Regions from separate parts of the Halalkalibacter oceani genome, predicted to be linked through region 3. Evidence: predicted binding sites of a transcription regulator. Region 3 holds the regulator's gene; each other region holds the start of a gene.

Region 1 (7,730 bases), on a different contig from region 3:
CTGATTGTCCTCTTCTTTGTCATTGTTTTATATAAAGAGTGGAAAATCACCTCATTTGATCCGGCGCTGGCGGCAAGCTTAGGTATACCAGTCTTGCTGATGCATTATCTTTTTATGAGCCTCGTTTCGATTACGACGGTCGCTTCGTTCGATGCTGTTGGAGCAATTATGGTCGTGGCGATGCTGATTACTCCGGCTGCTTCCGCCTATTTGTGGACAGATAAGCTGTTGACAATGCTTGTTCTGAGCAGCTCCTTTGGCGTCATTTCAGCAGTCGTCGGCTATTATCTCGCAGCCTGGATCGATACGTCGATCTCCGGTTCAATGGCTTTTGCGACAGGCCTGGTGTTTCTGATCAGTTTTATTTTTTCGCCGAAGCACGGCTTAGTCTCTAAACGGCTGCATGCTGTAAAATCATAGCGAAAGGAATGCTGTCACAAGGTTGAAACACAACCTTTGGCGGCATTTTTTTGTTGTTCTGATGTATAACAGAAAAGAGGAATTAGAGGATTTATAAGACAAATCATTAAAATAGTCAAAAAATTTTAAAATAAGTGATTGTTTTTATGTTGTTTCTGTTATATTATAAAAATGCAAAATATATTCTGTTATAGTACATTGCTAGTATGAAATGGGGACGACAGATATTTTGCAAAACATTATAAAGACAGGAGATGAGGAGAGTATGATGAAGCAAAATGGACGATTGGAAGCGGAAAGGCTGCAGGAGCAATGGGAAACAGAGGCGCGCTGGCAGGGGATCGAGCGGCCGTATACAGCAGACGACGTGATGCGTCTAAGAGGCTCGATTCAGATTGAGCATACACTTGCGAGGGCAGGAGCGGAGAAGCTGTGGAAGCTGTTAAGAGAAGAACCGTTTGTTCAGTCACTTGGCGCCCTGACAGGAAATCAGGCCGTCCAGCAGGTGAAGGCCGGTTTGAAAGCGATTTACTTAAGCGGCTGGCAGGTCGCGGCGGATGCCAATCTTGCCGGTCAGATGTATCCCGATCAAAGCTTGTATCCGGCGAACTCTGTCCCTCAGGTTGTGAAGCGAATGAATAATGCACTTGCCCGGGCTGATCAGATTCAACATATGGAAGGAGAAGGCGACGTTGATTATTTCGCCCCGATCGTCGCTGACGCGGAGGCCGGCTTTGGCGGACAGCTTAATGTCTTTGAGCTGATGAAAGCGATGATTGAAGCCGGGGCGGCGGGCGTTCATTTTGAAGACCAGCTCGCTTCGGAAAAGAAATGCGGCCACCTGGGTGGGAAGGTTCTTATTCCAACACAAACGGCGGTTCGCAACCTCGTCTCCGCCCGGCTGGCGGCCGATGTTTCTGGTGTGCCGACTGTCATTATTGCCCGGACGGATGCCGACGCAGCCGACCTGATTACGAGTGACATCGATCCGGCGGATGCCCCGTTCATTACCGGGGGGCGAACAGCAGAGGGCTTTTACCGGACAAAGGCTGGAATTGATCAGGCGATTGCTCGCGGTCTCGCCTATGCGCCGTATGCTGATTTGCTCTGGTGCGAAACTTCGAAGCCAAGTCTGGAGGAGGCACGGCAGTTCGCTGAAGCGATTCATGCTCGTTTTCCTGGAAAAATGCTGGCCTATAATTGCTCTCCTTCCTTCAACTGGCAAGCCAATCTCGACCGCGAGGCGATTGAAACGTATCAAATCGAATTGAGTAAAATGGGCTACAAATTCCAGTTTGTCACATTAGCCGGCTTCCACTCTTTAAATTACAGTATGTTTGAGCTGGCCAGAGACTATAAAAAGCGTGGAATGGGCGCGTACACGGAGCTTCAGCAGGCTGAATTTGCGGCGGAGGAGCACGGGTATACCGCGACGCGCCATCAGCGTGAGGTTGGCACGGGCTATTTTGACGAGGTGGCACAGGTCGTATCAGGCGGGACAGCTTCGACGACTGCCTTGACGGGCTCTACCGAAGAAGCGCAGTTCCAGCAATAAGCCGTTCGGGCAGGGGCCCGCTGAAAGCTGAAAAAAGTGAAAATCATCCTTTTTCAGCAGCCTCTTCAGGCACAAGGGTTATTGGGAAGCCCCCCTCCTAATAAACCTGTGACGGGCTATTGCCGAATCGGAGTATGAGCAAAGAGGCTGGACAAAGATTCTTTTACCTTTCGTCCGGCCTATCCTTTTTTTCAATGCTAATATCTTCAAGCGGAGCCTGTATTTTATTGTAGAGGATGCGGGCGGCTCCTCTATATAATGAAAGGAAGACTGGAAAAAGGATTGTGCGCTCATGAACCAACATCAACAAACCGTAAAGAAATGCTGCGAAAGTCTGCTGGAACCGACATGCGAGGCGGCCTTGCCGCCGATTGCCTACCGCTATTTACGCTGGAATGAACTAGAACAGTTTCAAACGAAAAGCATCGAGTGGTTTACCTTAAACGCAGTTTTGCTTGCTGAATTGGAGACGAGGTCACTTCATGATGTTCTGCTGGCGGAATTAAGGCGAGTTGCGCAGCTCGAAGATGTCCACCGCCTCATTCCACATGAAAAAGAACGACAGGCCTTCTACCAATTTTCAAACGTTATTCCTTTTCAAAAAAGGGAAAAAGGCCGCTGCTGAAAACGTCCGACTTTCACATTTTCAGCAGCTTTGTTATGTGTAAGGCTCTTCTTCATTTTTATCGGCTTCATCATGCGTATGATGAGCCTCGGGAAACTGGCGGGGAAGGTCCTGATGCAAATTGCGAAATTCATAGCCGTAGCTATTGTAGTATGTTTGATGCTCTCGCCACGGGGTATCTTTATTCTCCACGGGTACGTCCTTCCCTTTCGGCGTACCGTAAGACCCTTCCGGAAATTCCTCCGCTGTCAGAAACGAGCGCTGTGTCTCGACATTTGAAAAGTCCGTATATTCCTCTTCCTTCTTTGCCATTTTTATCACCTCTCATTTGAGTTCGTACATATAGTGTAGCCTTATGTTGCAAAATTATAGTGGAAATGTAAGGGACGATAAGAAAAAGCCGCACTGTGGTTTTTTTGTTGACATGTAACCAAAAGGTTTCGTATGATGAATGCAAAAGCAACTGAAACAGGAGGAATGGCAGATGAGCAAAATGGAAGTACCTGAAATTCGCAAGCAGGCGACGTTTCGCGCTTCAATTGAGAAAGTATGGAAGACAGTCGCAACACAGGAGGGAATGGAAGCTTGGTTTATGCCAAATGATTTCAAGCCGGAGATGGGCTATTCGTTTACGATCCATTCTCCTTTTGGACCGACAGCGTGTAAAGTGCTTGAACTCGATCCCCCGAACCGCCTGGCGTTTTCCTGGGGAGAAGAGGGCTGGCAAGTCACTTTTCTTTTAAAAGAGACAGGCGATGAAACTGAATTTACCCTCATTCACTCAGGCTGGGGAGCCGCTGATGAGATTCATCCGGGAGGACCTGGACAAACGAATAAAGAGATTCGCGAGCGGATGAATCAAGGTTGGGAGGCTATTGTTCAAGAAAGACTGCGACAAGTGGTGGAAGCATAATGGGAGCTGAAAAGCTTGATATTTTTCAGGCGATTGCTGATCCGACAAGAAGGAAATTATTGCGATTGCTTGCCGGGAAACGTCAGTCGGTGACGATGCTCAGTCAGCATTTCCAAATAAGCCGTGTTGCGGTCTCTAAGCATTTGCGCGTCCTTGAAGAATCAAAGCTTGTGTCTGCTAAAAAGGTAGGACGTGAAAGGCGTTATCAGCTTGAAGCGCAGGCCCTGCTTGAGGTGAAGGAGTGGCTTTCCTTTTATGAGCAATTTTGGGATAATAAGATGACGGCTCTTAAATATGTAGTCGAAGAAGATGGTAATGGCGGATCAAGGGAGTGATTTTTGATTGTGGGGAATGTTGAACATCAAAGAGAAAAGATTACGTTCAAAGGAGGGATAGTAAGTGACTTTAGAGAAGATTGAGTCAACGGGTGAGGAACTATCGTTAAAGTTATTTATCGTATTATCCCGTGCTGTGCAGACGGTAAGAAAAAAGGTGGAAGAAGATATCCGGTCTTATGGGTTGAATCCGACCGAGTTTGCTGTGCTGGAGCTTATTTACCATAAAGGGGACCAGCCCATTCAGAAGATCGGCGAAAAGGTGTTAATTGCCAGCAGCAGTATCACTTATGTCGTCGATAAATTAGAAAAAAAACAGCTGATCAGACGAAAGCCCTGTCCGACAGACCGTCGGATCATCCATGCCTCGATTACAGAGAAAGGCAAAGAGCGGATGGACGAAATTTTCCCTCTCCATAAGGAAGCGCTGATGACGATTTTTGCCGGGCTGGAGTCAGAAGAGAAAACGAGCTTGATTGAATTGTTAAAGAAGTTAGGCTATTACGCTCAAGGTGTCGATAAGCTGCGCGATGCGAAAGACGAGGGATAGATCGTACCGAAATGTGCAACCTAGTGATGTAGAAAGACCAAGTATAGAAATCTAAATTCACTTACAAAATTAAAGTAAAATATCTTGAATTAAGAATATATTACGTGGTACTATATAAAGCAGAGATAAACGAGCCGGTTTTTTCGTTTATCGAAGGTTACCCACGGCCAAAATGGGGAAAAGTAGGTGAATAGCAATGGGTTTCTTTGCGAAATTATTTGGTCAATCTAATCAAAAGGAGTTGGAGCATGTGTCAATCAAATTAGCGGTGATTTACTACAGTTCGACAGGAACCAATTATCAAATGGCAAAGTGGGCTGAAGAAGGTGGAAAAGCAGCGGGTGCTGAAGTGAAAGTGCTGAAAGTTCCTGAGCTTGCCCCGGAAGCGGCGATTGCCTCAAACCCGGCGTGGAAGGCTCATCTTGAGGCAACTTCAGACGTCCCTGAAGTAACGCTTGACGATCTTGAATGGGCGGACGCGATTATTTTCAGCGCACCGACACGCTTTGGTAACGTACCTGCGCAAGTAAAGCAGTTTCTTGACACGACTGGCGGATTATGGGCGACAGGCAAATTAGCGAATAAAGTTGTCAGCGCGATGTCTTCAGCGAGCAACGCCCACGGCGGTCAGGAAGCAACAATTCTTTCCATCTATACGACAATGTATCACTGGGGTGCGATTGTCGCCGCTCCTGGCTATACAGATCCATTGCTGTTTGCTTCCGGCGGAAACCCGTACGGAACAAGTGTAACCGTCGACCAGGAAGGCAATATGCAGGAAAATGTAGAAGAAGCGGCAAAGTACCAAGCGAAACGCACCGTACAAGTAGCCGAGTCGCTGAAAAAAGGAAATCAATAACAGCAAAACACCGTAACATTAGTAGAGGCCGGGATAAAAGGTTGTTTTTTACCTTTTGCCCCATCCTCTAAGCAATGAGCGGAACCGTCACGATTTTTTTAAAAGCCCGTTGTGAGTGGATTTCTCACAACGGGCTTGTGGCGTGTGAAGCCATTGCCAAGAATGGAAAACATTGAATATATTACCAAAAAAAGATAATATAAGTACTAATAAGTCGCTATTAATTCCACTTGCGACGGTCAAAAGTAGTTCACTTTACTTCTAAGTAATGATAGGGATGTGATAATCAGATGGAGAATGAGAGAGAATTTGTCAGTGTTAAAAATTTCATATTTATCAGTTTTTATAGTTTCATTGCTTCCGTCATGTTTATCTCTATTAGTGAAAGTAAAGAAACCCTTCTCCATTTTTCAAAGCAAGATCTGGTTTTGGGTATAGTGGTATTTTCTGTGTATTTTCTGATTATCTTGTTGATCTTTCAAGTAATTCTGAGCTTTATTAATAAGAAGTTTTCCTTTTCTTCTTCATTGGTGATAAAGCTTTTTTTCTTTATTGGGATCGTGAGCTTGATTATGATGAATTCACAAGTCTATGATGGAATCATATACAGTAGTTTTCTTGCGATTTATTTACTGAAAGAAATGGTTTATGAGTGAAGGGAACTGGAATGGGCTTGGTTTTCTGAAGTACGGACCGTTGTAAGCTCTTTAATCGCTTTGTTCCAGGGGGGGACAGGCTTTTTTTTGTCATAAAACAGTCACTCTCAAAGCGGGCATTGTTCTCCTGTTTCCACTATACTAATAGGAGAAGCAAAGTCTTTCTGATGTTCCGAAGGTGTATTTGCTTCAGTTGATATGTGAAATGTTTCACTAAATTGAAACAATAATTTGCAGTGAGGAGATTCTTACTATGAAGGAACTCAAGCAATTTGCAAATGAATATAAAATGAGCCGGATTTGGCTCGTCATCATTGCGGTGCTGACGGCGGCGACGATTGTCGCTCAGGCTTATTTCTTCGTGACGGTTGTCGAGCGGGTCTTTTTAGCGGGGCAGTCTTTTGCCGAAGTTCTGCCATTTTTATACGGGCTGCTCGCCGTCCTTGGAGCAAGAGCGCTTCTCACGTACATCAACGGCCGAATCGGCGTGGGGATCGCCACCCGCGTGAAACAGCGGGTCCGTCGGGCCTTGCTCGAAAAATACCGGGATGATCCGCTTCAGGCCGCGCTTCAGCGTCAGTCGGGAGAGAAGGTGAGCATGATGATGGATGCGGTCGATGAACTGGACAGCTATTACAGCACCTATCTTCCGCAGCTGATACAAACAGCGGTCGTGCCGCTCGTCATTCTCGGCGCGGTCTTTTCCCAGCATATTCCGACTGGAATTATTATGATCGTGACAGCGCCGTTTATCCCGCTCTTTATGGCGATTATCGGGATGAAGACACAGGCAAAGTCGGAGGAGCAACTGGAGAAGCTCGCCTCCTTCTCGGGTAGATTTCTTGATACGATTCAAGGCCTCGTAACCCTTAAGCTTTTTGGCCAGGCGAAGCGCCAGAAGGAAGTAATCCGCGCGAGCAGTCTCGGCTTTCGCGAGGCGACGATGGAAGTACTGAAAATTGCCTTCATTTCCTCATTGATGCTTGAATTTATTTCGATGCTCAGCATGGGGATTATCGCGCTCGAAGTAAGCTTGCAGCTTATTATCTTTCAGGGGATCAGCTTTTTCTCCGCCTTCTTTGTCCTCGTGCTCGCTCCTGAATTTTATTTGGCGTTAAAGGAACTGGGAAGCGCCTTTCATACCGGCCGCAGCAGCAAGGGCGCCGCGGCAAAAATTTCAGCAGAGCTGACGAAAGAAGGACAGAGGCTGGAATGGGGAGGTCTGACGCTGCCGGATGATCAGCCTCCGGCGATCGCCTTACGAAATGCCGGCTTTCGTTATGAAGAGAAAGGGTTTGCTTTAACGGATGTGACCGTGGATATTCCACCGTACGCGCAAGTGGCGATTGTTGGGCCAAGTGGATCGGGGAAAACGACACTTCTCAATGTGCTGAGTGGTCTGCTGCCGCTTTCCCAAGGTGAATTGCTGGTGGATGGAAAGCCGCTCTCTTCCTATGACGAAACAGCATGGTTCGCCAAGGTAAGCTATATTTCCCAGCAGCCTTACTTATTCAGCGGAACGATCGCTGAGAATATTGCGATTGGCAGCACCCGTGATGTAAGCAGGCAAGAAATTGAAGAGGCGGCCCGGCAGGCTGGGATGGCCGAGGTAATCGCAAATTTGAAAGACGGTTATCAAACGCAAATCGGCGAGGGAGGCCGTGGCCTTTCAGGTGGAGAACGGCAACGAATCGCTCTCGCACGCGCTTTTCTAAAGCGGCCGGCGGTGATTGTCTTTGATGAGCCGACGACCGGTCTTGATTTGCGCACAGAACGGATTCTCTCAGAGGGGCTAGCCGAGCTTGCCCAATCATCGA
Region 2 (7,730 bases), on a different contig from region 3:
ATTAAACGATGGACGAGCAAATCCGGATAGCGGCGGATCGGCGACGTAAAATGCGTATAAAAGTCAGTCGACAGCCCAAAGTGACCGAGACTGTTTGTGTCATACTTCGCCTGCTGCATCGAGCGGAGCATGACGGTGCTAATGACCGTTTCTTCAGGCTCGCCGCGGATTTCATCGAGCAGCTGCTGCAGGGCGCGCGGATGAACCGTGTTGGCGTTGCCGCGGACGACATAGCCGAAGTTCGTGATGAACTCCAAAAACTTGTTCAGCTTTTCCGCTTTTGGATCTTCGTGAATCCGGTAAACGAACGGCAGCTTCAGCCAGTGGAAATGCTCGGCGACCGTTTCATTGGCAGCAAGCATAAATTCTTCGATCAGCTTCTCGGCAACGGAACGCTCGCGCAACACGACATCAGTCGGTTTGCCGTCTTCATTGACGAGCACTTTCGCCTCTTTAAAATCAAAGTCGATCGCCCCGCGCTCAAACCGCTTTGTCCGCAAAATTTCGGCGAGCGTTTCCATTTCTTCAAAAAATGGCACGAGCGCTTCATAGCGGGCGCGCGTTTCCTCGTCTTTCTCGACGAGAATTTTATTGACGTCAGTGTATGTCATCCGCTCCGTCGTTTTAATGACGCTTGGAAAAATCTCATGGCTGACGACTTTCCCCGCCGCGTTAATTTCCATCTGGCAGGAGAGCGTTAGGCGGTCGACCTGCGGATTCAAGCTGCAGATTCCGTTTGACAGCCGGTGCGGAATCATCGGAATCACCCGGTCAACTAAGTAAACGCTCGTCGCCCGGTCCGCCGCTTCCTTGTCAATCGGCGAACCTTCCTTAATATAATGGCTGACATCGGCGATATGGACGCCCAGAAGATAGTTGCCGTTTTCAAGCCGTTTGACGTGAACAGCATCATCGAGATCCTTCGCGTCGGCCCCGTCGATTGTCACAATCGTTTCGTCGCGCAAATCGCGGCGCCCATTCAGGTCAGCCGGATCAATTTCATCCGGAACTTCGTTTGCCTGCCGAATCACTTCATCCGGAAACTCGATCTGAATGCCGTGCTTATAGATAATCGATAAAATATCCATCCCCGGGTCGTTTTTATGCCCGAGAATTTTTATCACTTCACCTTCCGCGCTCATGCGCCCTTCAGGGTACTTCGTAATTTTGACGACGACTTTATGTCCGTCGACCGCTCCTTTTTCACTGCCCTGCGGGATGAAGAGATCGTTGGCGATCCGCTTATCATCGGCGGCGACAAAGCCATATTTCCCTTGGTCGAGATAGGTTCCGACGACCTCGGTCGTCCCGCGCTCAAGAATGCGGATCACCTTCCCTTCCGGACGCTGGCCGGACGAGCGCTGGTTTAGACGGACGAGCACCGTATCCCCGTTCATTGCGCTGCCAAGATCCGGGTGGGCGACATACACATCATCCTGCCCCTCTTCCTCCGGTATGACAAAAGCAAATCCTTTTGCATTCCCCTGTACCCGGCCACGGATCAGGTTCATTTTCTCCGGAACCCCGTAGCGGTTGCTGCGGGTGCGAACGATCAGTCCGCGGCTCTCCATTTCATTGAGCGCTTTGATCAGCTCTTTAAACTCATCACTTTCCGTAACGCCAAAAGCTTCCTCGATTTCACTTGTTGATAGCGGCTTTTCTGCTGTCTCGCGAAAGTATGTTAATAATTGCTGGATTTTGGCTTCATTCATAAGGAAAACTCCTTTCGTATTCGAACAGCTTAGGCTCGCATCATATTAGACTGTCCAATCAAGTCCCTCTAAAAAATGATACACGTCCTGATGAAGCTGTTCTTTTTCTTTATCTAACGTAATGACATGGGTCGAATTCTCATACCATTTTAATGTTTTCTCGTCGGTCTCGACGCCTTCATAAATAATCTCCGCACTGTCCACATCAATCATTTGATCATGACGGGCCTGCACGACGAAGACAGGCGAGTAAATATGATCAAGATGCTCCTTGACCTCTTTTATCAGCTGCTGGAGCCCTAAAAGCGTATCCATCGGTGTCTTCTCAAAGGCTTCCATTTCAGCCTGAATCTGTTCATCCGACTTTTGCTCGCGCTTTTTATACTCCCTGGCGTAGGCCAAGACACCTTTGTATAAAGCATCCTCTGTTTTCGGTCTCATCGGTGCACACATTGGGACAATACCCTTTATAGGAAAAGTGTAACCGATTTTCAAGGAGAATACCCCTCCAAGCGAGAGACCGACCACGGCAATTTCATCGTGGCCGCTCTCTTTTAAAAACTGATAGCCTGCCTTTACGTTTTCCCACCAGTCCTCAGGTCCGGTCCGCACGAGCTGCTCCGGCGGCACCCCGTGTCCCTCATATAAGGGAGCATGGCATGTGTAGCCTTCTTTTTGTAAAAACCTTCCGAGCATTCTCACATCCGCCGTCGTCCCGGTAAAACCGTGCAACAGCAGAACGGCTCTTTTTCCTCCTTCAAATGTAAATGGTTTAGGAGCAACCACTTTCATCTTCATCTTCCTCTCCACACAAAAATACTTCGATGTTGTTTATTAGCTGTTTCTGTTCAAAGCCGTGGCAAATCATATGCCTCGCTTCAGGAAGGAATTGGATTTCCTTCTGTTTTGATTGGATCGTATCGTACAAAAATTTGGCGCTTTTTTGCGGCACGACTTCATCCAGGCCCCCCTGAATGATCAATGTCGGGATTTGAACACGGCTAATATACGGGCGGATGCTCTTGACAGCCTGTATAAATTGAAAAACCGCCGTCATCGGCGTATCGATAATCTTTTTTCGATAAAGCTGATAATGCTCATCCTCCTCGAGCTCGCCGCGCAAGCTCAGACGGACGACATCCTTCAGCTCGTGCAGCAGCTGCAGCGGGTTAATGTAATAAGCTGCCGCGCTCAGCAGAACAAGCTTGTTGATCGGATACTTGGCCGCAATATAACAGGCGAGTATCCCACCCATCGAAAAGCCGATCACAAACACTTTTTCACAGCGGCTGAGCAATTCCTGAACCGCGACCTCCGCCGCATACACCCATTGTTTATAGGTGACATCCTTTAAGTTGCCAGCCGGTCCGTGTCCCGGCAAGGTTGGCGTGTAGACGAGCCATTTTTTCTGTTCAAGAAAATAGTCCGCCACAGGCTCGACCTCCCATGGTTCCCCAGTAAAGCCATGCAGGCAAAGACAACCGATCATCCCTCTCACCTTTTTCTACGTGACCTCATTTCTTCTATTGTACCCTAATCGCGAGATAAACAATCGTTTTTCGTCTTCTGCGCAGGAGCGACATGCGACAGAATAACCCGGACAATTGAAAAAGGGACCACTGCTGCTGGCAGTTATGTGCCAGCCCTCTCAGACAAACAAAAAAGATGCTTCAAAGTGAACGAACCCCCCTTTGAAACATCCTGTCGTCTCAATTACATAAAGTAAGCGACGGTAATCGTCAGTAAGAAGAATAACACAGCTAAAACAACTGTCGCTTTACTTAAAACGGCATCAATGCCGCGTGCTTTTTGTTTTCCAATTAACTGTTCAGCCCCACCTGAGATCGCGCCGGAAAGACCTGCACTTCTTCCAGATTGCAACAGGACGACAGCAATTAAGCTAATTGATACGATAATCAGTAAAATCGTTGCAACTAATTGCATAATCGAACACCTCCAAGCCCAGTTTACGCTTCTATTAATGTACCACAGGCAGGAACGAGAGAGCAAGTTGAAAATGATTGCTTTTTATTAGTGACAACTACTCAACAGATCAACTACTTAGTCATGCTCTGATGCTGTAATATATTTTTTATCTTTAAGGAACAAACGCCAGAACCAAATGAATACCGGGATTAGTATACTCATCCCAATGATAAAGCCAATTAATAAAAACCTGAACATCAACTCATTGGTAAAGGCGTCATAGATCGTTAAGTCAGGATAGAGAAAATAAGGTAATATTGCTGAACCATAAGCGATTGTAGCCAGCCCAAATTGAATGATAATAAAAATAAACGCAAAACGAGATTGACCGATATCTACTCTTTTGGAGGGCCACCATAGAGCGCTGTAACCAATTGCAAAGGCAATTAAAGACAGCGTATAAATCCACCATAAATCAAGAAATTTATCAAACATCCACCTTGCCTCCGGTATTAACGTTAAGATGGTTATAATCGCAAACACGAGAGTAAGGGGGCCAAGAAAGATCGCATTCCTGCGATAAACATCGTGCGTTCTCACACGGCCTCCTTCCTTTGCATAATCGCTCATAAACAAAGCAGCAATAAACAACTGTGTCACAATAGCAAAAGCAATATGAGAGTAGAAAGCAGGGCTGCTAAACAGTTGATTAATTAATATATATTGGAGGTTACCGGAGTATGTAAAAAATCCACCAAGGGCCGCTGGAATTATACTGACGAGGATCGCCGGAATTAATAACCCACTGATTCCGGAAACGAGTGTCAACAGTCCTGAAAAGCGTTCTGTACTATACGCAAATACCATAAACGCACTCCTGATCGTCAGCAGCAGCAAGACGAGACAAAAAGGTACGATCATTAAAGTGCCGAGAGAGGGTGCAGCCCCGGGAAAGAAACCGACAAAGGAGACAACAAGTAACACTAAAAAGACATTGGTTACCTTCCAGGCCGGAGATAAATAATTATTGGCAAGGGTCGTCGCTTCATCATTTCCTTTTCTTTGGTAATACATCGCATAGAAGCCTGTTCCAAAATCAATTGACCCTGCAATTGCGTAGATAAAAAAGATAAACCACATGATTAAAATTGCAATATCTATATTCTCCATTTTTTTACCCCTTATGTCGCTTCATACATCGCCATATCTTGTTTTAAAGGATTGCGCTTGAAATAGAAATACATGACGGTTCCGGTGATTACAAGTAACACGAAATATAGAAATACGAACAATACAAATAACGTACCTAAATTACCAGAGCTTGTAGCCGCTTCAGCTGTAGTTTGAACACGAAAAATTGTCCAGGGCTGTCTCCCAGTACAACTAAAAATCCATCCTATCTCAATTCCCACTATCGCAAGTGGGCCAGCCGCGACAATTGAGGCGAGCATCCATCTTGGTACCGAAAATTTCTGCTTTCGTTTTATAAACATCCAAAGAAGAGTAATACCTGCGACAGCTAATAAGCCAAATCCGATGAAAACCATTAAATTGAACAATGTATGAACAAATAAAGGCGGCCACTCTTCACGCGGAAAGTCATTTAAGCCCACTATTTCAGCATTGACATCATAGGTTGCCAACCAGCTTAGTAAATATGGGATCTCTATTCCACCAATTACTTCATTTGCTTCTGGACTAGGGGTCCCAAATATTGTTAAGCTTGCCCCTCTTTGCGTATCAAAAAGCCCTTCTGCCGCAGCGAGTTTTATTGGGATCTCTTCATATAACATAACCGTCGTATCATGACCAGTTGAGGCAGTCCAGGCAGACATCGCAAAAGCAAACATCAGTGTGATCGTTAGTCCTTTTTTATGGTATTGCATCTCCCGCTCAGGTAAATCTGGCTTCAACATTTTAAAGGCGGCTACAGCCGCCAGCACAAACGCCCCGGCCATATAGGCCGTGCTGACCACATGCATCGCTGTAGGAAAGAAGCTTGGAGATAACGCGGCAGCCAAGGGATCGACATTCGTTACTTGCCCATTAATGAGCTCGAACCCCCTTGGTGTGTTCATCCAGGAATGTACGCTTGTTATTAAAATAGCTGATGCCACCGCTCCTAAAGCGACAAAAAACGAGCTGATCAGGCGCATCGCCGCTGTCAGGCGATCAGCCGCATACACATAAATAGCCAAAAATAGAGATTCCAAAAAGAAAGCAAAAATCTCAATTTGAAAAGGCAATGCCACAACCTGTCCGACAATCTCCATATAACCAGGCCATAGCAAAGACAGCATAACAGCAACAATCGTCCCTGTTGGGATCGCCACACCAAGTAAAATAGCCAACCCTTTCGTCCAACGCTTGGCAAGAATAGCATAATCCTGTTCTTTTTTTATTGCCCTCATAATTTCAGCGAAGAAAATCATAAGAGACACCCCAACAGTCAACGTAGCAAAGATAATATGAAACGCCATTGAAGATCCAAATAACATCCGAGATAACATCACGTTATCCATTTCTATTCCCTACTTTCAATTAATGTATGAACCTATTTTGCTCCACCTCATTGTTAATATGTATTATTTGTAAAAGATTACACAAACCTATAAATGAGGTGATGAGATGGAATGGATCCCAATTGTCAGCCGTACCTGTTCAGGTTTAGTCTTTTTTTTGTTAATCTTTATCTACTTTGTCATTGCTAAGCAAGACAGAGCCGCTAAGCGGAGACTAAAAAGCCGATAAGAAAACCGCACAGCGGCTTTTCTTATCAGCGGCGTGCGGAGCCGTTACAATCATTTAAGGCCGTCTGAAATCGGGGTTCTTTCAGACGGCCGTAACGCCCGAAGCCATCGCCCTTCCACGAATTATTCTATCCTTTCTTATCGTTCAAAAAAAACGCATGAGATCAGTGTTTTGCACTTGACCTCATGCGTTTATTCACATTTTTATTTTTTCAAGTTATAAAACGCGTTAATGCCGCCGTAGGTTGCTACGTTGGCAAGCTCGTCCTCAATGCGGAGCAGCTGATTGTACTTCGCGACGCGGTCTGTCCGTGATGGCGCACCCGTCTTAATTTGACCGGCGTTTGTCGCGACGGCGATATCCGCAATCGTCGCATCTTCTGTTTCACCAGAACGGTGAGAGATGACAGCCGTGTAGCCGGCGCGCTTCGCCATTTCAATCGCTTCAAAGGTTTCTGTCAACGTTCCGATTTGGTTCACCTTAATAAGAATCGAATTGCCGACCCCTTTTTCAATGCCTTCTGAAAGCTTCGCCGTATTCGTCACAAACAAATCGTCACCGACGAGCTGAACTTTTTTGCCAAGGCGGTCTGTCAGCAGCTTATGGCCTTCCCAGTCGTTTTCATCCAATCCATCCTCGATTGAAATGATCGGATATTTCGCGACAAGCTCTTCGTAGAAGGACACCATTTCCTCGGAAGAAAGCACCTTTCCTTCTCCAGCCAGGTGGTATTTCCCGTCTTCTTTATTAAACAGCTCAGAAGACGCGACGTCCATCGCCAGCTTGACTTCCTCACCCGGCTTATAGCCTGCTTTTTCGATCGCTTCAATAATCGTTGACAGGGCTTCTTCGTTTGATGAAAGGTTCGGCGCAAATCCGCCTTCATCGCCGACTGCCGTGTTGTAGCCTTTGCTCTTCAGTACAGCCTTCAGGTTATGGAAAATTTCCGCTCCCATCCGCAATGCTTCACGGAAGTTTGGCGCACCTACCGGCATTACCATGAATTCCTGGATATCAACATTGTTATCGGCATGCTCCCCGCCATTGATGATATTCATCATCGGCACCGGAAGCTGCTTCGCATTGAATCCACCCAAATAGACGTACAACGGCAGTCCAAGCGCATCAGCGGCAGCATGAGCGACAGCCATTGACACACCGAGGATTGCGTTTGCTCCAAGCTTGCCTTTATTATCCGTTCCATCAAGCTCGATCATCATCTGGTCGATCCCAACCTGATCAAGCGCGTCAAAGCCGATCAGCTCAGGGGCAATGATTTCATTGACATTATCAACCGCTTGCAGGACGCCTTTGCCCATATAACGCTCGCCCCCGTCACGC
Region 3 (7,730 bases):
AAAGTGCCGAAAGCCGAGCGGAAAAAGCTGATCAATGAAATTGCCGAAATTGTCGGTCTGACGGAGTATTTAAAGAAGAAGCCGCAGCATTTATCCGGCGGACAGCGCCAGCGCGTCGCCCTGGCGCGGGCAATGGTCAAAAAGCCGCAGGTGTTTATATTGGATGAACCGTTATCCAATCTTGATGCGAAGCTGCGCAACCAGATGCGGACGGAGCTGATCGAGCTGCATAAACGGCTCGGCACGACATTTGTTTATGTGACGCATGACCAAGTGGAAGCAATGTCAATGGGGGATGAAATTATTCTATTAAATAAAGGAGAGGTCCAGCAGATCGACAGCCCGATGAAAATGTACCGCGATCCGAATAATACGTTTACGGCTGAGTTCATCGGCACGCCGGCGATGAATGTCGTTCCGTATCAACAGGTCAGGATGTATCTTCCGGATGTCAATCTTAAGGCGGGCTATGTTGGTTTCAGACCCGAGGTCGTACGGCTAAGCGGTTCGTCCCATCATGATAACCAGCTCGTTATTCCGGGAGAGATCGTGACGCGGGAAACGTTGGGCGCCGAGATTATTTACAAGGTGAAAACGGCAGCCGGTTTTTGCCGGGTGAAGCAGTTTCAAACGAATGTCGAGGAAGCGACAATGATTCACCTCGCGATCCCGCTGGAGAAGCTCTATTTCTTTGATAAAGACGGAATGCGGATGCGCCATGTCTCAATTGGACAAAAGCCGCTTGTGCTGGAGGGGGTTTAGTTACGTGAATTGGATGGTGCTGCGCCCTTACATGATGATTGCGCCGGCGGTGATCATTTTCTGCCTGTTTTTTATTTATCCCATCTTCTACATGATTTACTTAAGTGCCTTTGATTGGAATTTCGTCAGTCCGACGAAGGACTTCGTTGGATTGGAAAACTTCAAATCGCTGCTGGCCGAACGGGAATTTATCGAAGTGATGCGCAATTCGGCAGTCTATACGTTTCTGACCGTTTTCTTTACGCTGACCATCTCGCTGTTTTTAGCGCTTTGGCTCAATAAGCAGGGGGTCATCTACAGCTTTGTCCAAGGAGCGATTTTCAGTCCGCATATTATTTCGCTAGTCTCGATTTCGATGCTGTGGATGTGGATGATGGATGTTGATTACGGTCTGCTTAACTGGTTTCTTGGACTGTTCGGGATTGATAAGGTGCAATGGCTCACCCACCCGGACACCGCGTTGTACTCCTTAGTCATTGTCGCCGTCTGGAAAGGGGTCGGTTTTAATACACTTGTCTTTATCGCCGGCCTGCAAAGCATTCCAAAAGACATGTACGAGGCCGCATCTTTGGACGAGGCGAGTCCGTGGAGAACATTTACGAAAATTACGCTGCCAATGCTGTCGCCGACGCTGTTCTTTTTGGCTGTGATCAGTATGATTGGCTCCTTTCAAATCTTTGATACGATTTCGATTATGACGCAGGGAGGGCCGATCAATTCAACGAACACCTTCGTCTACTACATCTATGAAAATGGTTTCCGTTTCTTTAAGATCGGCTATGCATCCGCGGCTGGTGTCATTCTGCTGATTGTCGTCAGCCTATTGACGATTATATACTTCCGCCTGCTTGCCAAACGCGTTCACTACCGCTAAGAAAGGAGATGCTTATGAAGTACAAAGTAGTTGCCCTCAAGCTGCTGCGCGCGATTAGCCTGATTTGCATCGTGATCATCTTTGCGATGCCGTTTGTTTGGATGATGTCGACCTCGCTTAAATCACTGGGCGAGACGATCATTTTCCCGCCGAAATGGATTCCTGCGGATTTTCATTGGAGCAATTTTGAAAAGGCGTGGAACTCGGGTCCGTTTCTGCGGTTTTTCGTCAACAGCATCCTCGTGTCTGTCGGGATTCTTATCCTGCAGTTTTGTACGATCATCCCGGCGGCATACGCCTTTGCGCGCTACCGGTTTAAAGGGGATACTTTTTTCTTCGGTTTGACGATGATTACGTTGATGATTCCGGCGCAGCTGATCTTTTTACCAGTTTACTTGCAAATGAGTGCATGGGGCCTGCTTGATACGCTCTGGGCGCTGATTCTTCCGTTTGCTTCAAGCGCCTTCGGTATTTTTCTGCTGCGGCAATCCTTTAAGCAGGTGCCAGAGGAGCTGATTGAAGCGGCCAGGCTTGATGAGGCGAGTGAATGGAAGATCATTATCAAAATTATGGTACCGATGGCCAAGCCTGTATTAATTACGTTCGGTTTGTTCAGTTTTATTACTCATTGGAATGATTATTTCTGGCCGCTCGTCATGACGACGTCCGACGCTTCGCGGACATTGCCTATTGGTGTTACGAAATTGCTGCAGGTCGAAGGCGGTGTCGCCTGGCATATTTTAATGGCCGGCAACATGATTTTGGTTCTGCCGATTTTGATTGTCTTTTTCTTCGCTCAACGTCAAATTATCCGGGCGTTTGTGTATACAGGAGTAAAATAAAAGCAGGAAGGTGACGATAGGATGAAAATAATTGCACACCGGGGCTGGTCCGGACAAGCGCCTGAAAATACGCTGGCCGCTTTTCGGCTGGCATTGGACGAGCCGTTCATTACCGAAGTGGAGCTGGATGTCCACCTGTCGAAGGATGGCATTCCGGTCGTCATTCATGATCATACATTAGAGCGGACAACGAATGGCAGAGGCGCCGTCCGCGATTATACGTTCTTCGAGCTGCAGCAGCTTACTGCCGGCAGCTGGTTCGGCCAGGAATTCATGGCGGAGAAGATTCCTTCTTTAGAGCAGGTATTTCAAATGTTCAAAGGCCGGACGAGTCGTCTCGTGATCGAGCTCAAGCAAACCGCAGACCATTATCCAGGATTGGAGGAAGCCGTTGTGAAGCTGATCCAGTCCTATCAGCTCGAGCGTCAGGTTACCGTCATTTCGTTTGACCACATTAGTGTGAAGACGGTTAAAGACGCTGATGCGGCGATTGAAACAGGGCTCGTTTACCTTGGCCGGCCGACTCTTTTAGTTGAGCAGGCGCGCTATACAGGAGCAAGCTTTATTTCGATGCATTACGCCTATATAACGGAATCATTGATTAATGAGCTAATTCAGGCGGGGATCAAGATCGGCGTCTGGACAGTGGATGATGAGGACACGCTGAACAAGCTTGCAAGCTTTCACGACGAGCTGCGGGTTACGACAAACTATCCCGAGCGCATCATCGCCCTTCAGGCAGCGCACTAAAAAAGACTGAGACAGCAAGGGCTGGACAAAAGGTTGTTTTTACCTTTTGTCCAGCCCTTTGTAGGACGAAGTGCTTTATTCCTGCAGCTGCTCCCATTCTTCCATGTATCTCTCGATAGTTGGATGAAGCTGATCGATTTTTTGCTGGAGAGCCAGAGCCTCCTCGTGATTGGAGTAAATCTCGGGATCACAAAGCGCTTCTTCACATTTGGCAAGCTCCGTTTCCGCCTGTTCAATAAGCTGCTCGAGCTCTTCAATTCGGCGTGCACGCTGGCGTTCCAGTTTTTTCGCTTCCTTGTCCGCCTCATAATTCCGTTTGTCGGACTGTTCCTCTGGTTGGGTCGGGTTCCCGGCTTCCTCCTGTTCCAATTGCTCGCGCTGTTGCATTTCCGCTTTTTTCGTTACATAGTAGTCGTAATCACCAAGATAATTCGTGATTTGACCATTCTCAAGCTCGGCCATTCTTGTCGCAATCCGGTTGAGGAAGTAACGGTCATGTGAGACGAAAAGCAAGGTGCCAGGATAATCAATCAAGGCCGCTTCCAGCATTTCTTTTGCGTCGAGATCGAGATGGTTCGTCGGCTCATCAAGAATCAGGAAATTGGCTTTTTGCATCATTAGCTTCGCCAAGGCAAGGCGCGCCTTTTCGCCGCCGCTTAACGCCGACACTGGCTTGAGCACATCATCCCCACTGAATAGAAAGTTGCCGAGCACGGTCCGGATTTCCTTTTCAGGTAATAACGGATAGTCATCCCACAGCTCCTGCAGCACAAGCTTGTTCGATTGGAGATTCGCCTGCTCCTGATCGTAATAGCCAATCGTTACGTTGCTGCCGAGGCGGATCGTTCCGTCCTGAAGCGGGATTGCCTTCATTAACGCTTTTAATAGCGTCGATTTGCCGGCTCCATTTGGACCGATCAGGGCGACGCTTTCGCCGCGGTCGATCGCCAAATCAAGATTGCGGAAAATCGAGTGCTCGCCGTAGGCTGCATGAAGGCCGGTTGCCCGCAGCACTTCATTTCCGCTTTGTCTGTCAATCTCAAAAGAAAAGGAAGCGGATTTCTCGGAACCTTGAGGCCGGTCGAGCCGCTCCATTTTCTCAAGCTGCTTGCGCCGGCTTTGTGCCCGCTTTGTCGTCGAGGCGCGAACGATATTTTTTTGAATGAAGTCCTCGAGCTTGGCAATTTGCTCCTGCTGCTTGTCATATTGCTTTACTTCAAGCTCGTAGCGCTTTGCCTTCTCCTCGAGGTAATCACTGTAATTTCCGTAGTATTTGGTTGATTTCGTTCTGGAAATCTCAACGACCTTTGTGACGATTTTATCGAGAAAATAACGGTCATGGGAGACGATCAAAATCGCTCCTTTATAGCCGAGCAAATAATGCTCAAGCCAGGTTAAGGTGGAAATGTCGAGATGGTTGGTCGGTTCATCAAGAATGAGCAGGTCCGGCTTTGTCAGAAGCAGCTTTGCTAAAGCAAGCCGCGTCTTTTGCCCGCCGCTCAGCGTGGCAATTTTCGTGCTGTATTCGAAGTCGGCAAAGTTCATCCCGGCAAGCACGGTCCGGATGTCGGCTTCATATTGATAGCCGCCTTTATCCTTGAAAGCGAGCTGCTTTTCATCGTATTCCCGCAGCAGCTTTTCATAGCGCGTGGCGTTTTGCAGTAAATCAGGGTCGGACATTTGCGCTTCCAGCGTGCGCAGCTGTTGTTCCATTTGGCGCAAAGGCTCAAAGACAGTCAGCATTTCATCCCAGATCGACAGGTTGGATTCGAGTCCAGTGTCCTGGGCGAGGTAGCCAAGCTCCATCCCTTTAGGGAGCATCAGCTCGCCCTCATCATAGGAAAGCTGTCCGGCAATGATTTTCAGCAAGGTTGATTTGCCGGCTCCATTACGTCCGACGAGGGCAAGACGTTCTCCAGTTTGGATATCTAGTTTAATATTTGATAAAATAGGCTCTGCACCGAATGATTTTGAAAGATTGATGCACTGTAAAACAATCATGATTTTCCCTTTCTATCTTCTGGCAAGATACGACGTGTTTTCAAAAAAGCTGTATACTGTGAGTGTATCGCAGAATTAATCTTTCAACAACTTATTGAACATGAAACGAAACCACTTACAAACTGTGTGAAATGGTGTACAATGAAAAAATGAGGACCATGTCCTCGCAGGTAGGAGGGAGGCGCTGATGAAAAGTGAGCAAACGAAGATTCCCCAAGCAACTGCAAAGCGGCTGCCTTTGTACTATCGGTTTTTGGAGAATCTCCAGGCCTCAGGAAAACAGAGAGTATCGTCAACAGAATTGAGTGAGGCAGTGAAAGTAGATTCAGCGACCATTCGTCGCGACTTTTCCTATTTTGGAGCACTTGGGAAAAAAGGCTATGGCTATAATGTCAATTATTTGCTTTCTTTTTTTCGTAAGACACTTGACCAGGATGAATTGACGAAAGTGATTCTTGTCGGTGTCGGCAACCTTGGGACAGCCTTTTTGAACTACAATTTTTCTAAAAATAATAATACTGAAATTGTGATGGCGTTTGATGTTGATCAGGAAAAGGTCGGCAAGGACATTGGTGGAGTGACGATCTATCATCTTGAACAGCTGACTGAGCTGATTGATCCGGAGGTGACGGTCGCCATTTTGACAGTCCCGGCTCTCGCTGCGCAAAAGATTGCCGATCAGCTCGTGCAATCAGGAATTAAGGGAATCCTTAATTTCACACCGGCCCGTCTGGACGTGCCCGAAGAAGTCCGCGTCCATCACATTGACCTGTCCGTCGAATTACAGGCGTTAGTTTATTTTCTAAAGCATTATCCCGTATAATAGGAATACTCCGACCGGGAGTATTCCGAAAAGCAAACGGGTGGCGAACGGAGCGGCTTGACGGCCCACCGGGAGTATGACTGCAAGCGAAGTTCCTCAGCGAAGCTGTTGCTGAGTATGCTAAAAGGACAAGGAGGTGCTACCTATGGGATTAGGAGCAGGAAGTATTGCGATTATTGCGCTTGTTGCATTGTTGATTTTTGGTCCGAAAAAACTGCCGGAGCTTGGAAAAGCTGCTGGGAATACACTGCGTGAATTCAAGCATGCAACAAAAGGCTTGGCGGATGATGATGACGATAAAAAGAAAGATAATAACAAAGCCTAAGCAGGAAGGGTTTATCCATGGAACAAAAAGATATGTCGGTGATGGAACACATTGTGGAGTTAAGGCGGCGAATAATCATCACACTCGCTTTCTTTGCAGTGGCTTTTATCGCCGGCTTTTTTTTAGCGACTCCTTTAATCACATATTTGCAGAGCACGCCAACCGCAGCTGATTTGCCGATGAACGCCTTTAAAATGACCGATTCAATCCGGATCTTTATGACGTTCGCATTCGCGAGTGCGTTAATCTTAACGTTCCCAATTATTCTGTATCAGCTTTGGGCTTTTGTCCGGCCCGGCCTTCATGAGAATGAACAGAAGGCGACATTGTCCTATATTCCGCTTGCATTTTTGCTGTTTTTAGCGGGAATCGCCTTCGCTTATTTTATTTTGTTTCCTTACCTGGTTCAGTTCATGAGCAATTTAGCAGAGCGGCTCGGTATTACGGAACAGTATGGGATTAATGAATACTTTACGTTTCTTTTTCAGGTGACGCTCCCATTCGGTGTGTTATTCCAGCTCCCTGTGATCGTGATGTTTTTAACGAGACTGGGGATCATAACCCCGATGCTGTTAAGCCAGGTGCGCAAGCTAGCTTATTTTGTGCTGCTGGTCATCGCCGGGATGATTACCCCGCCTGAAGTCATTTCGCATTTAATGGTCACGGTGCCCCTCTTGCTGCTCTATGAATTCAGCATCTGGGTATCCTATGTGACGTACCGGAAAGTACAAAAAGCAGAAAGAGAACGGGAAGAAGCGGAAGCAGCCGATTCATAATAAAGGTTGAAAAACGAGCAGGGAAACAGGTTCCTGCTCGTTTTTTTGATTAGAGGAATCGATACGATCCTAGGGTAACAGCAGCACAAGAACTATTCCATCTTAAATTTTACACAATAGTTTGTGAAATATTGAACAAAGTGTGAAATGTGTAAGATATGGTAGTCAAATTGATCTAAGTCCGATATACTTACCTTATAAACATTGTGAAAACATTCACAATATCATTTTAAGTGAACATGAATGAGGGGGACATTTTGATGATTGGACAATTTTTACGAGAAAACAAGGTAGTAGCAGGAATTATGGTCATATTACGCCTCTATTTAGGCTGGGCCTGGCTATCTTCAGGAGTTGGCAAGGTGACAGGGGGATTTCATGCGGGAGGTTTTTTGGAAAGTGCGGTAACGAATCCCGTGATGAAGGGGGAGGAAGTTTTATATCCTGTTTATGTAACGTTTTTAGAATCTGTGGCGATTCCGTATGCCGATCTATTTAGTCTCGTTGTCGCCTGGGGAGAGATTCTTGTTGGTTTAGGACTGATTACTGGTATTCTGACTTCTGCCGCTGCTTTTTT

The links. Region 3 encodes Rex, which represses fermentation and respiration genes when NADH is low (regulators of the CRP and FNR family bind a similar motif). Its sites were predicted from a motif close to TTGTGAAATATTTCACAA; they were not measured.
Region 1: a site for Rex is predicted at 6,112-6,129, ahead of cydD (thiol reductant ABC exporter subunit CydD). Genes of this name have one in related genera too.
Region 2: a site for Rex is predicted at 6,228-6,245, ahead of ABMB67_RS18060 (cytochrome ubiquinol oxidase subunit I). Genes of this name have one in related genera too.

Annotation. Positions count from the first base shown of each region.
Region 1 is NZ_JBEPKD010000009.1:121,736-129,465, reverse strand. It holds gene ABMB67_RS12120 (metal ABC transporter permease) at 1-420, shown strand, start outside; gene aceA (isocitrate lyase) at 686-1,975, shown strand; gene ABMB67_RS12110 (hypothetical protein) at 2,268-2,600, shown strand; gene ABMB67_RS12105 (cytosolic protein) at 2,634-2,912, opposite strand; gene ABMB67_RS12100 (SRPBCC family protein) at 3,085-3,513, shown strand; gene ABMB67_RS12095 (ArsR/SmtB family transcription factor) at 3,513-3,848, shown strand; gene ABMB67_RS12090 (MarR family winged helix-turn-helix transcriptional regulator) at 3,913-4,398, shown strand; gene wrbA (NAD(P)H:quinone oxidoreductase) at 4,595-5,257, shown strand; gene cydD (thiol reductant ABC exporter subunit CydD) at 6,167-7,730, shown strand, end outside.
Region 2 is NZ_JBEPKD010000021.1:51,388-59,117, reverse strand. It holds gene rnr (ribonuclease R) at 1-1,712, opposite strand, end outside; gene ABMB67_RS18080 (alpha/beta hydrolase) at 1,758-2,504, opposite strand; gene ABMB67_RS18075 (alpha/beta hydrolase) at 2,485-3,201, opposite strand; gene secG (preprotein translocase subunit SecG) at 3,426-3,656, opposite strand; gene ABMB67_RS18065 (cytochrome d ubiquinol oxidase subunit II) at 3,774-4,808, opposite strand; gene ABMB67_RS18060 (cytochrome ubiquinol oxidase subunit I) at 4,820-6,160, opposite strand; gene eno (phosphopyruvate hydratase) at 6,593-7,730, opposite strand, start outside.
Region 3 is NZ_JBEPKD010000010.1:16,969-24,698, forward strand. It holds gene ABMB67_RS12445 (ABC transporter ATP-binding protein) at 1-762, shown strand, start outside; gene ABMB67_RS12450 (carbohydrate ABC transporter permease) at 776-1,636, shown strand; gene ABMB67_RS12455 (carbohydrate ABC transporter permease) at 1,651-2,478, shown strand; gene ABMB67_RS12460 (glycerophosphodiester phosphodiesterase) at 2,500-3,228, shown strand; gene ABMB67_RS12465 (ABC-F family ATP-binding cassette domain-containing protein) at 3,304-5,229, opposite strand; gene ABMB67_RS12470 (redox-sensing transcriptional repressor Rex) at 5,417-6,052, shown strand; gene ABMB67_RS12475 (twin-arginine translocase TatA/TatE family subunit) at 6,198-6,377, shown strand; gene tatC (twin-arginine translocase subunit TatC) at 6,395-7,153, shown strand; gene ABMB67_RS12485 (DoxX family protein) at 7,414-7,730, shown strand, end outside.